DNA from 2 places in the Mesorhizobium sp. M0514 genome. Region 2 is predicted to be linked to the other one. Evidence: riboswitches for the same ligand, from Rfam matches in the RefSeq annotation. Region 2 holds a riboswitch; the other holds the start of a gene.
The links. Region 2 has a riboswitch for cobalamin ahead of metE (5-methyltetrahydropteroyltriglutamate--homocysteine S-methyltransferase). Riboswitches for the same ligand answer to the same signal wherever they lie in the genome.
Positions count from the first base shown of each region.

Region 1: it holds a riboswitch for cobalamin, as region 2 does, so the genes downstream of both, NKI61_RS26760 (DUF1636 family protein) here and metE (5-methyltetrahydropteroyltriglutamate--homocysteine S-methyltransferase) in region 2, are expected to answer to the same signal.

Region 1 covers NZ_JAMYQZ010000088.1:18,565-24,421, reverse strand. Annotated here, with positions in the region: partial or broken gene NKI61_RS26770 (cobaltochelatase subunit CobN) at 1-1,069, opposite strand, end outside; gene cobW (cobalamin biosynthesis protein CobW) at 1,185-2,237, opposite strand; gene NKI61_RS26760 (DUF1636 family protein) at 2,240-2,665, opposite strand; cobalamin riboswitch at 2,704-2,907, opposite strand; gene NKI61_RS26755 (winged helix-turn-helix domain-containing protein) at 2,937-4,139, opposite strand; gene NKI61_RS26750 (NADH-quinone oxidoreductase subunit A) at 4,467-4,832, shown strand; gene NKI61_RS26745 (NuoB/complex I 20 kDa subunit family protein) at 4,823-5,404, shown strand; gene NKI61_RS26740 (NADH-quinone oxidoreductase subunit C) at 5,409-5,857, shown strand, end outside.
Region 2 covers NZ_JAMYQZ010000041.1:38,385-44,241, forward strand. Annotated here, with positions in the region: gene NKI61_RS18105 (cytochrome-c peroxidase) at 1-235, shown strand, start outside; gene metE (5-methyltetrahydropteroyltriglutamate--homocysteine S-methyltransferase) at 680-3,028, opposite strand; cobalamin riboswitch at 3,120-3,321, opposite strand; gene NKI61_RS18115 (adenosine kinase) at 3,727-4,719, opposite strand; gene metK (methionine adenosyltransferase) at 4,828-5,857, opposite strand, start outside.

The DNA.
Region 1 (5,857 bases), on a different contig from region 2:
CGCCGGCGCGGTCGAACAGGGTTTGGACGCCGGGTTCGGCGCCGGATGCGAAGGCGGTTGCGGTGATGATGGCGGCGGGGTTGAGCGAGGCGAGCGCGGTCTCGACGAAGGCCAGCGACGTCGGGTCCTTCAGGCTGGAGACGAAGATGGGGGCCGGGCGCATGCCGCGTTGGCGCAGTGCATCAAAAAGCGCGTCGATGGGGGCGACGTCGGCTGCCAGCAGCATCGAGCGGTAGAAGAGGATGGGGATGATGGGAGGGTTGATGTTGTCTGCGCCGAGTTCCCGCCCACCCCCCTCTGTCCTGCCGGACATCTCCCCCGCAAGGGGGGAGATTGCGCTGTCATCGACGCTTTCGCCAATCGGGGCTGTTGCAGAGGAATCTATTATCGACTGGGCAGAAAAAGTGCCGAGGTCCGCGCCGGCTGATCTCCCCCCTTGCGGGGGAGATGTCCGGCAGGACAGAGGGGGGTGTGAAGGAACGCCGACATCGGCCAAATCCAACTTGCCTACGACGCCGCGGCCTGGCTCGTAGTAGCCAGCTTTCGGCACGCTGACCGGCTCTGCAACCGCCGCATCCGACCCAGCCAACCCCGCCAGCCGCTGCACCAGCGCCGTCATATTCTCCGGCCCGCCCTCGCGGAAATAGCCAAGCAGCGCGTCCAGTTCCGGGCGCGACAGCGTCGAGGCTTCGATCAGCCTGAGATCCTCGTCGTGGCTTTCACCAGGCAGCAGCGCCAGCTTGATGCCGTTCGCACGGGCAGTCGCGGCAAGCTGGTCGCAGCCATAGCGCCACCAGTCGTAGCCGCCGAGGATGCGCACCAAAATCACCTTGGCGTAGCGAGCGACGCTGTCGATCCAGAGGTCCACGGACATGGGATGGCGCAGGTCGCGCAGCGCCGCTAGCCGCATTGACGGCAGGCGGGCAGCATCGGCCTTCCAGCCCGCCGCGAGGCCGGCGAGGTCGCTGTCGGTGAAGGACAGCGCCACGATATCCGCCGGCGTCTGCCGGAGATCAACTGGCTCGGCGAGATCGTCGAGCGACGCGGATGTGGTGGTGAGTATGTGCATCGCGGCTTAGCGCGTTTCACCGTTTCACGGAAACGGCGAGCCGCTCTATCTCCTTGTTTTTACGCAATTCCTCTGGGAAAACCGTTTCACACTTTTCCTGGAATTGCTCCTGAGATCAGCCGGCGAGTATACGCTCGATCGCCGGGCGGTTCAGCCCCTTCAGGCCAATGACGACGAGACGCGAGCGGCGATCGTCTTCGGCCGTCCAGGCGCGGTCATAATAATGGTTGACGCGTGGGCCGACGGCCTGCAGCAAAAGCCGCATCGGCTTGCCGCCGACATCGACGAAGCCTTTCACACGCAGCACATTCTCTTCCTCGGCCACCATGGCGACGCGCCTGGCCAGTTCGTCCGGATTGGCGATCGAGGGGATGTCGACGATGAAGGTGTCGAAATCGTCATGCTCGTGGTCGAAAGCGCCGTCATGGTGGGACTTGCGGTTCTCGATGTCGTCCTCGACGGCGAGACCGAGGCCAAGCAGCACCGAGGGATCGACCTTGCCATGCGCGGTCGGCACGATTTTTACCGCGCGAGCGGAATGCTCATTGATGATGGCGTTGGCGCGGGCCGAACCGGGGGCGTCCATCAAATCGCTCTTCGACAGGATGATCAGGTCGGCGCAGGCGATCTGGTCCTCGAAGACTTCTTCGACCGGATCGTCATGGTCGAGCGTTTCGTCCTGAGCGCGCTGAGCCTGCAGGGCGTCCATATCGTTGGCAACGCGTCCCTCCGCCAGCGCCGGGCCGTCGACCACGGCGATGACGCCGTCGACGGTTACCCGGCTTTTCACACTCGGCCACTGGAATGCCTGGACCAGCGGCTTGGGCAGAGCCAGGCCCGAGGTCTCGATCAGGATGTGGTCGACCTTCGGCGTCAGTGCGAGGATCTTGTCGAGCGCGGGCACGAAATCGTCGGCGACTGTACAGCAGATGCAGCCATTGGCGAGTTCGACGATGTTTTCCTCGGGGCAGGTGTCGATGCCGCAGCCTTTCAGGATTTCGCCGTCGATGCCGATGTCGCCGAACTCGTTGACGATGATGGCGATGCGCTTGCCCCCGGCGTTTTCCAGGAGATGGCGGACCAGCGTCGTCTTGCCGGCGCCGAGAAAGCCGGTGACGACGGTGCAGGGAACACGGGAGAGATTGCCGGCCGGGTTTGAAGCGTTCATCGTCAGTCCTTCAGCATATCGAGGGGTGGGATGCGGGCAACGAGGCCGCGCTTGAGGCTATCGGGCCGGCCGCGCCACGGGATGAGGCCGTCGGTCGAGGTCGCGAAGAGCTTTGCGCCGGTGACGAGGTCGGCGCCGCTGGTTGCGGTCAGATCGCCGAAGACATAGCTCCAGCAGCCGTCACGCAGGATGGCAGCGCTCAGCCGGCGCTTGCAATTGCCGAGGCATTCGGCGGTGCGGACCCGGATATCGCCGGCAGCGGCGAGGCGCGTGTCGTCGGCCAGCAGTTCGCCGGCGCGGGGGTGAGCGTCTGAGCCGGTTTCATCGCGGCATGAGGCGCAGACGATGACGGTCACGCCGGCCAACGCGTCGCTATCGGCAGACGAAACATCCGCTGTGCCAGCCGAAAAACTGCTGTTCTGGTCCAAAAACCGTGCTCCTTGCCCGGAAACCCGCCAGGCGATCGGATACTTTGTCTCAGACGGCAGGTCTCCTGGCTCGCGGGTCATCGCCTTGGTTAGCCGCCTTCCCGGTGTTACCCAGTGGCATTCGGCCTTGGCTCTTCGCTTACAGTTGCGGGGACAGCCGCGGATTTGGGATTTTGTCCCGCACCGCATTCCCTCTTGGCCCTTGCCGTTGCGGGCAGGGGACCGTCTGGAGCGGATTTAGGCCGTTGCGGGGAGTTGTGTCAACGCGCTGCTACGACATGGCGATGTCGGCCAGGGGTTTCCCCAGATTGCCGGCCGGCGTCACTTCGATGCGCTCAAGGCCAAGCCAGCCCTGCATCTGCTTTAGTTCCTCGAAAAGCTGTGCGGTGGTCTCAGGCGGTGCGCCTGCTTCGGCATAGGCGGCGTGGACGCGTAAGACACTCGCAGGCCGGTCGGCCTTCAGATCGACGCGGGCGACGATCCGGTCGCCGAGCAGGAAGGGCAGCACGTAGTAGCCATATTGCCGCTTGTCGGCCGGGGTGTAGATCTCGATGCGGTAGTGGAAATCGAACAGGCGCTCGGTGCGCGAGCGCTCGAAGACCACCGGATCGAAGGGCGCCAGTAGCGCGCGGGCGTCGATCTTTCGCGGCAGACGGGCGTCCTTATAGAGGTAAGCCGGCTTGTCCCAGCCTTCGACGTTTACCGGCAGCAACTCGCCCATCTCGACCAGTTCCTCCAACCGGCCCTTCATGTCGGCTGGCGACAAGCGGAAATAATCGCGCAGGTCACCCGACGTCGCGATGCCGTGGGCGCGGGCGGAAATGCGCAGCAATTCGCGGTGCGCGTCCTCGGCCGCCGGCACCGGCAGGTCGAGGATCGCCTGCGGCAGCACGCGCTCGGGCAGGTCGTAGAAGCGCTCGAAGCCACGGCGGTGCGCCGTGGTGATGCGTCCGGCCCAGAAGAGCCATTCGAAGGCGTGCTTGGCGTGGCTCCAGCCCCACCAGCCGCCCGAACCTTTCTGGCCCTCCAGTGCCGAAGCGGCAATCGGGCCGCGCTCGGCGACCGCGCGGTAGATGTCTTCAATATAGGCGGCGTGTTCGCGGCCCCATTTGGCCAGCCCCAGATACATTTCGTCGCCCTGCTCGGCGCGCTGCATGCGCCAGCGCATCAACGGGTAGGTCTCGACCGGCAGGAACGAGGCCTCATGCGCCCAGTACTCGAACACGGTGCGCTTGCGGGTGATTGCGGCATTGTCGAGCAGGGTGAGCGGGTAGGGGCCAAGGCGCGAATAGAGCGGCATATAGTGGGCGCGCACCACGGCGCTGACGGAATCGATCTGCAGCAGGCCGGTGCGCGACAGCACGCGGGCGAGGTGGCGGCGATCGGGCGTGCCGACCGGGCGGGGATCGAGAAATCCTTGCGCGGCGAGCCCGATGCGCCTGGCCGTGGGGAGTGAGATTTTGTCCTTCGTCAAAGTGTCTTGCCTCGAACCATTTTCCCGAATTTAGCCGGCGATTCCGGTCATGCTAGCAGGCAAATGGCGGGAGATGTGTCAGGAGACAAAAGTGGAGTGAAAGGTGAAGGAAATCAAACAGGAGGAGATCGGACCAGTTTTTCCCGGCCTGCCGTCCAGCACTGTCTTTTGAACAAGGTTTGACTTGCTTCGCTGAAAGCCGTGCGCTAACCCTCGCCGCGTTGCAGCAAAGGCACCTAAAACGGTTCAGCGGTTAAACTGTCGCGCTTCCGCATTAGGGTTGGTTGCTGTAATCAAAGTGGATTGGCCGCCAACGGAAAGCCGAGCATGAACGTACTCCTCAGTTCATACCTGCCCATCGTCCTCTTCATCGCCGTGGCCGCGGTTGTAGGCCTGGCGCTTATCATCGCGCCGTTCCTGGTGGCTTATCGCAATCCCGATCCGGAGAAGCTTTCCGCCTACGAGTGCGGGTTCAACTCGTTCGACGATGCCCGGATGAAATTCGACATCCGCTTCTACCTCGTGTCGATCCTGTTCATCATCTTCGATCTGGAAGTGGCCTTCCTGTTTCCGTGGGCGGTGTCGTTCTCGAAGATCGGCATGCTCGGTTTCTGGTCGATGATGGTGTTTTTGGCGGTGCTGACCATCGGCTTTGCCTATGAATGGAAAAAAGGAGCGCTGGAATGGGATTGAACGACAGTTCCGGAACGCTCGTCGCGCCGAAGCCCAAAGGTCTGATCGACCCCAATACCGGACGTCCGGTCGGTTCCGACGATCCGTTCTTCCTCGAGATCAACAATGAACTGGCCGACAAGGGTTTTCTGGTCACCTCGACCGAGGCGCTGATCACCTGGGCACGCAGCGGCTCGCTGATGTTCATGACCTTCGGTCTCGCCTGCTGTGCCGTCGAGATGATCCACACCTCGATGCCGCGCTATGATTCTGAAAGGTTTGGCGTGGCTCCTCGCGCGTCGCCGCGCCAGTCCGACATCATGATCGTGGCGGGAACGCTGACCAACAAGATGGCCCCGGCTTTGCGCAAGGTCTACGACCAGATGCCGGAGCCGCGCTACGTCATCTCGATGGGTTCCTGCGCCAATGGCGGCGGCTATTACCACTATTCCTATTCGGTGGTGCGCGGCTGCGACCGCATCGTGCCGGTCGACATCTATGTGCCCGGTTGCCCGCCAAGCGCCGAAGCTCTGCTCTACGGCATTCTTCTCCTGCAGAAGAAGATCCGCCGCACCGGCACGATCGAACGGTAAGACCATGGCCGCATCTCTGAGCGAACTGTCGACCTATCTCGGCGAAAAGCTGCCGGGCCGCGTGTCCGATGCGGTGCTGGCCTATGGCGAACTGACGATCTCGGTTGCTACAGACAATCTGATCGAGGTGACAAGCTTCCTGCGTGACGATTCGGGCTGCCAGTTCATTTCGATCATCGATATCTGCGGCGCCGACTACCCGTCGCGCGTCAAGCGTTTCGACGTCGTCTATCATCTGCTTTCGCCGAAGCAGAATTTGCGCATCCGCATCAAGGTCCAGGCCGACGAAGAGACGCTGGTGCCGTCGCTCACCGCTGTCTATCCCGGCGCCGACTGGTATGAGCGCGAGGCCTATGACCTTTATGGCGTGCTGTTCTCCGGCCATCCGGACCTGCGCCGCATCCTCACGGATTACGGCTTCGAGGGCCATCCCCTGCGCAAGGATTTCCCGCT
Region 2 (5,857 bases):
CAACGTTGCACTCACCGCGCCATACTTTCATTCGGGCAAGGTTTGGGATCTGAAACAGGCCGTCGCCATTATGGGGACCACCCAGCTCGGCGTAGTACTGGCGGACGAAGAAGTTGACCTGCTTGTTGCCTTCCTCAACTCGCTGACCGGAGAGGCACCTGACGTCGCCTATCCCATCTTACCCTCAGAAACGGCGACAACGCCCCGGCCTGTAACGCAGATCTCAGGAAAATAAGGGCCAACTGGCTGCGGACTCGCAATCGAAAATGATTGGCGATTTTTACTTGGCGACACGAATTGCGACGTCCATCTCCGAATTGGCGGGACGCTAGTCTAGCGATACCCGAACCCTGCCACCTCGCCCGTAGTCTGCGCGATCAACTGGGGGGCGGACAGACGCAGCACCATATATTGTCGCTGCCTGAGCGAACGCGCCAAGCAGTCTACTTCGAGAAACGACGCGTGTCCGATTTGTTCGAGGCGCGGGGCCTGTATGTCCCCAAGGAACCGATATTATAGCGTAGTGCCACATTTATATTTCTGCGGGATTAAGACACGTGCCGTAGGGAAATTGCACATTTGCGCCGAGTGGCTCATTTCCAAGAGTGTGCCGGTTTGGCATGTTCACGGCCGACAGGAGCCAGCCGGTAGCTCACCACACGGTGAGGAAGGAGAAGCCTCAGGCCACTTTCTCCCGGAGCGCGCGCGCTGCAGCGACCATGTTCATGAGGGCAGGGCGGACCTCCTCCCATTTCCGTGTTTTGAGGCCACAGTCCGGGTTTACCCACAGTTGGCCGTCGGACAGTCGCTCGCGGGCAAGCATGATTAGGTCCGAAATCTCGCAGACCTCCGGCACACGTGGTGAGTGAATGTCATAGACGCCGGGACCGATCTCGTTCGGATATTTGGAGCTCGTGAAGGCGTCCAGCAGTTCCATCTTGGAGCGCGACGTCTCAATCGAAATGACATCCGCATCCATTCCAGCGATCGCGTCGATGATCTCGTTGAACTCCGAATAGCACATGTGGGTATGGATTCGAGTCGCGTCCTTTACACCCGTTGAAGCGATCCGGAAGCATTCGACAGCCCAGTCGAGATAGGCTTTCCAGTCAGATTGGCGCAGTGGCAATCCTTCGCGAAACGCGGCCTCATCGATCTGGATCATCCTTGCGCCGGACCTTTCGAGATCCGTCACTTCGTCGCGGATGGCGAGCGCGATCTGGCGGCAGGCTTCGGAGCGGGGTACGTCGTCTCGAACAAAGGACCAGTTGAGAATGGTCACTGGGCCTGTGAGCATTCCCTTCACAGGCTTTTCCGTAAGCGACTGGGCGAATTGCCACCAGCGCACCGTCATCGGATTGCGCCTCGATACGTCCCCGAAGATGATGGGGGGACGCACGTAGCGCGACCCATAGCTTTGCACCCAGGCATGCTGAGTGAAGGCGAAGCCGGACAGCTGCTCGCCGAAATGCTGTACCATATCGTTTCGTTCGAACTCACCGTGCACCAGCACGTCCAGCCCGATCTCTTCCTGCCAACGAATTGCTGACTCGATCTCCTTCTTCAGGAAAATCTCGTAGTCGACATAACTGAGCTGGCCCTTCGCATGAGCGGACCGCGCGCGGCGTACCTGCGGCGTCTGCGGGAAGGACCCGATTGTCGTCGTCGGGAACGGCGGCAGCCCGAGCGTGCCGGCCTGGACTCTGGAGCGCTCGCCAAAAGCGCTCTCTCGTCGTTTCATGCTATGGTCAATGCTGGCGATCCGCCCCTCAACAAGCGGGTCATGGATCTTCGTGGACGTCAAGCGAGTGGCGGCAGCCTCGGCAGAAGCTTTCAACGCGGCTGCCACCGCATCCCTGCCTTTGGAAAGGGCCCGGGCCAGCAAGACCAGCTCGTCGGTCTTCTGGGCCGCGAAGGCGAGCCACGACCTGATGTCCGCCTCGAGTTCCGTCTCCATGCGCAGGTCAATCGGCACATGCAGCATCGAGCAAGAAGGCGCAATCTCGACGCGGTCCAAGGGCCAGCCGGCGACGATCGGTTTGATGCGGTCGAGAATGGCGGGCAGGTTCGCACGCCAGACGTTGCGGCCATCGATCAAGCCGAGCGAGAGCACCAGATCCTTCGGAGCGAGCCGACCCACCGTTTCCAGCTGCTCGGGAGCGCGCACGAGATCAATATGCAGGCCGGCCAGGGGCAGAGAAACCGCGGTTTCGAGATTGTCTCCCAGCGACCCGAAATACGTAGCCAGCATGATCTTCAGCTCGGGCGCGGCTTTCGACAGCTGGCCATAGGCGAATTCGAACGCAGCTCGTTCGTTCGGGTTCAGATCGAGGACAAGCGCTGGCTCATCGATCTGCACCCAGTCGGCTCCCGACAGCTTCAGCCTCTGCAGGACTTGCTCGTAAACGGGCAGCAGCCGCGGTAGGAGCGCGATGGGACCGAACCCTTCGGCACGCGATTTCGCCAGCTTGAGGAAGGTGATGGGTCCAAGGATGACTGGGCGTGTGTGAATGCCGAGAGCTTTAGCCTCGAGGAAGTAATCGACCGGCTTCGATGACGAGAGGGCGAACGTCTGATCATCATCGAGTTCCGGCACAATGTAGTGGTAGTTGGTGTCAAACCACTTGGTCATTTCCATCGCGGTTACACCAGGTCCACGAGCCTCCTCCTGGTGACCAGCGTGTCCACAATCCTCCGTCTGACCCTGGTTGCCGCGCGCCATTGCGAAGTAGATGTCAAGTGGGACCTCGCCGCTATTCCAGCCGTACCGGGATGGAATGGCCCCGACCATGGCTGCGGTGTCGAGCACATGGTCGTAAAGCGAGAAGTCGTTCGACGGGATTTTCGACACGCCGCGATCGCGCTGCTCTTCCCAGCTAGCGGCACGGAGCGCCTTCGACGTCGCAAGAAGGTCGCCAGCGGACGATGTTCCGGACCAGTAGCTTTCGAGGGCGAATTTCAGTTCTCGCCGACGACCGAAGCGCGGCACGCCGAGCGTTGCTACAGGAATTTGCTGAGAGACAGTCATGTCATACCCCGATGGTTGGGGGCGTCGGTGACAAGGAAGGCGCTAGCAGGCCGGCACGCCGGTTGCAGCGGCCACCGAGACACCCCGCCCGTGGACGTAATTCGGCGTGGCAGGTCTCCTGGCTCGCGGGGTCATAGCCTCTACCCGTCTTCCCGAGGGTATTCGCCTCAGTGACATGAGTGGATCGGCTACGCCGCTAACAGTTGCGGGGGCAGCGCCGGCATCGCACCGGCTTCCCTCTTAGCTCCGCTGCGGCAGCACCGTACGCGAGAACCACAACAGCAGACAATCACAGCAACCCGCTCTTTGTCAATGACGCATAATGAAATGTTTATGTCGTTATATGGTCGCGTTTTACGCCTTTGTCTAGCATTGTGAAATATTCAGTCTGCTGCCCGCATTCGGCATCGTGGGACGTGATCGCAAGTCAAGTCCGACGGACGCCGAGAGTTCTCCGTTACCTCAGGAACCTTACTGGCCTTCCCCAAGCTGAGCTTCTGGAAAATGCTGGTGACGATCTGGATGACGGTGAATGCCGTCATGGCAAGCACGCCTTGCACCGCTCCTCCAGCGAGCTTCACGGCAGCAGCATGGGTCAGTTCTCCGAAGCGAATGGCTGTCGCTATCAGCGAGCTTTGACACAGTTCCGCCACTGCGGTCATCGCGTCAGTAGGGCGGCTGGTTAGTTGCCCGCGCATCTACAGCAACCCAGCCCCTTCCGCCTCGCGGCGCAAATTCTGCCTTGGCCTTGGGCCGATCTGCTGGATCACCAGGCCGGCCGCCAGCGAGCCAAGGTCGCCGCAGGTCTTGAGGTTGCGGCCCTGCGTGTAGCCATGCAGGAAACCGGCGGCGTAGAGGTCGCCGGCGCCGGTGGTGTCGACCAACTCCTTGATGGCGGTCGCCTCGATGACCACGGTCTCGTCGCCGCGCACGATCACCGAGCCTTTTTCGGAACGGGTGACGGCGGCAATCTTGCAGTCCTTGCGGATCTGAGCCAGCGCCTCGTCGAAGGATTTTGTCTGGTAGAGCGACTTGATCTCGTGGCTGTTGGCAAAGACGATGTCGACAGTGCCCGAGCGCATCAGCTCGAGGAACTCGTCCCGGTAGCGGTCGACGCAGAACGAATCCGACAACGTCATCGACACTTCGCGTCCGGCCTCGTGTGCGAGCTTCGCCGTCTGCCGGATCGCCTCCTTGGCGCGCGGCGGATCCCACAAATAGCCCTCGAAATAGGTAACCTTGGCGCCGGATGCCTTGTCGGCCTCGACATCCTCAGGGCCAAGCTCGACGCAGGCGCCGAGATAGGTGTTCATCGAGCGCTCGCCGTCGGGCGTGACGAAGATCATAGAGCGCGCCGTCGGCGGCTGTCCCTCGAGCGGCCTGGTGTCGAAGGCGACACCCTGTGCATGGATATCGTGCGCATAGATTTCGCCCAGCGCATCGTTGGAGACCTTGCCGAAGAAGGCGGCGCGGCCGCCGAAGCTGGCTACGCCGGCCGCCGTGTTGCCGGCACTGCCGCCGGAGGCCTCGATCGCCGGGCCCATGCGGCTGTAGAGCAGTTCGGCGCGGCGCGTGTCGATCAGGTTCATCGCGCCCTTGATGATGCCGTTGATCTCGAGGAATGCCTCGTCGCACTGGGCGATGATGTCGACAATGGCATTGCCGATGCAAAGCACGTCATAATCCGGCATCAATGTCTCCGCCAAAAAACCCGAGCCGGCTTCTCGCCACGCCTGCCAGGCGCGGGTCTGCCCGGTGGAAATGGGCTTTCCGCTTGCCAATCCGTTCGCCGGCGGCTCTCACGGGGCGGCGAGTCCTGCCTCGCGACGCAATTCGTCCGCCCTGTCTGTCTTCTCCCAGGTGAAATCAGGCTCTTCACGGCCGAAATGGCCATAGGTCGCTGTATTACGGTATATAGGGCGTAAGAGATCAAGCATCTTGATAATGCCTTTCGGTCTGAGATCGAACAACTCAAGAATGAGGCGCTCGATCCTGCTTTCCTCAACCCTGGCTGTCCCGAACGTGTTGACCATGACGGAAACCGGACTGGCCACGCCGATTGCGTAAGCAAGCTGCACCTCGCACACGTCCGCAAGTCCGCTAGCGACGATGTTCTTTGCGACATAGCGGGCTGCATAGGCAGCCGAGCGGTCAACCTTGGACGGGTCCTTGCCCGAGAAGGCGCCGCCGCCATGACGACCCATCCCGCCATAGGAATCGACGATGATCTTGCGTCCAGTGAGACCGCAGTCGCCGCGCGGCCCGCCGACTACGAACCGCCCCGTCGGGTTGACCAGAATTCTGATGCCTTCCGTCTCCAGGTGGGTCGGCAGGACAGGCTTTATGATTTCCTCAATGACGCCCTCGCGGACAGTCTCTTGCGAGACCTGCTCGTCATGTTGCGTCGACACGACGATGGTATCCAGGGCGACCGGGCGCAACCCCTCATAGCGCACTGAGACTTGGGATTTCATGTCAGGACGCAACCAGCCAAGCTGTTGTGCCTTCCGGACATACGCCTGCCGTTTCGTCAAGCGATGAGCGAGCTGGATCGGCAAAGGCATCAGGGTATCGGTTTCGCGGCATGCGTAGCCGAACATGAGGCCCTGATCTCCCGCTCCCTGCTGGAGGTCTTGCCCTCTTCCCTCGTCAACGCCTTGGCTGATGTCGGGCGACTGCTCGGTGAGGGCATGAACGACGGAGCAACGCCGGCCGTCAAAGCCGACAGCCTCGTCGTCGTACCCAATGTCGAGAATCGTATCGCGCGCAACTTGGCTGTAATCCACCTGGGCATCGCTGGTGATCTCGCCAGCCAGAACGACTATCCCT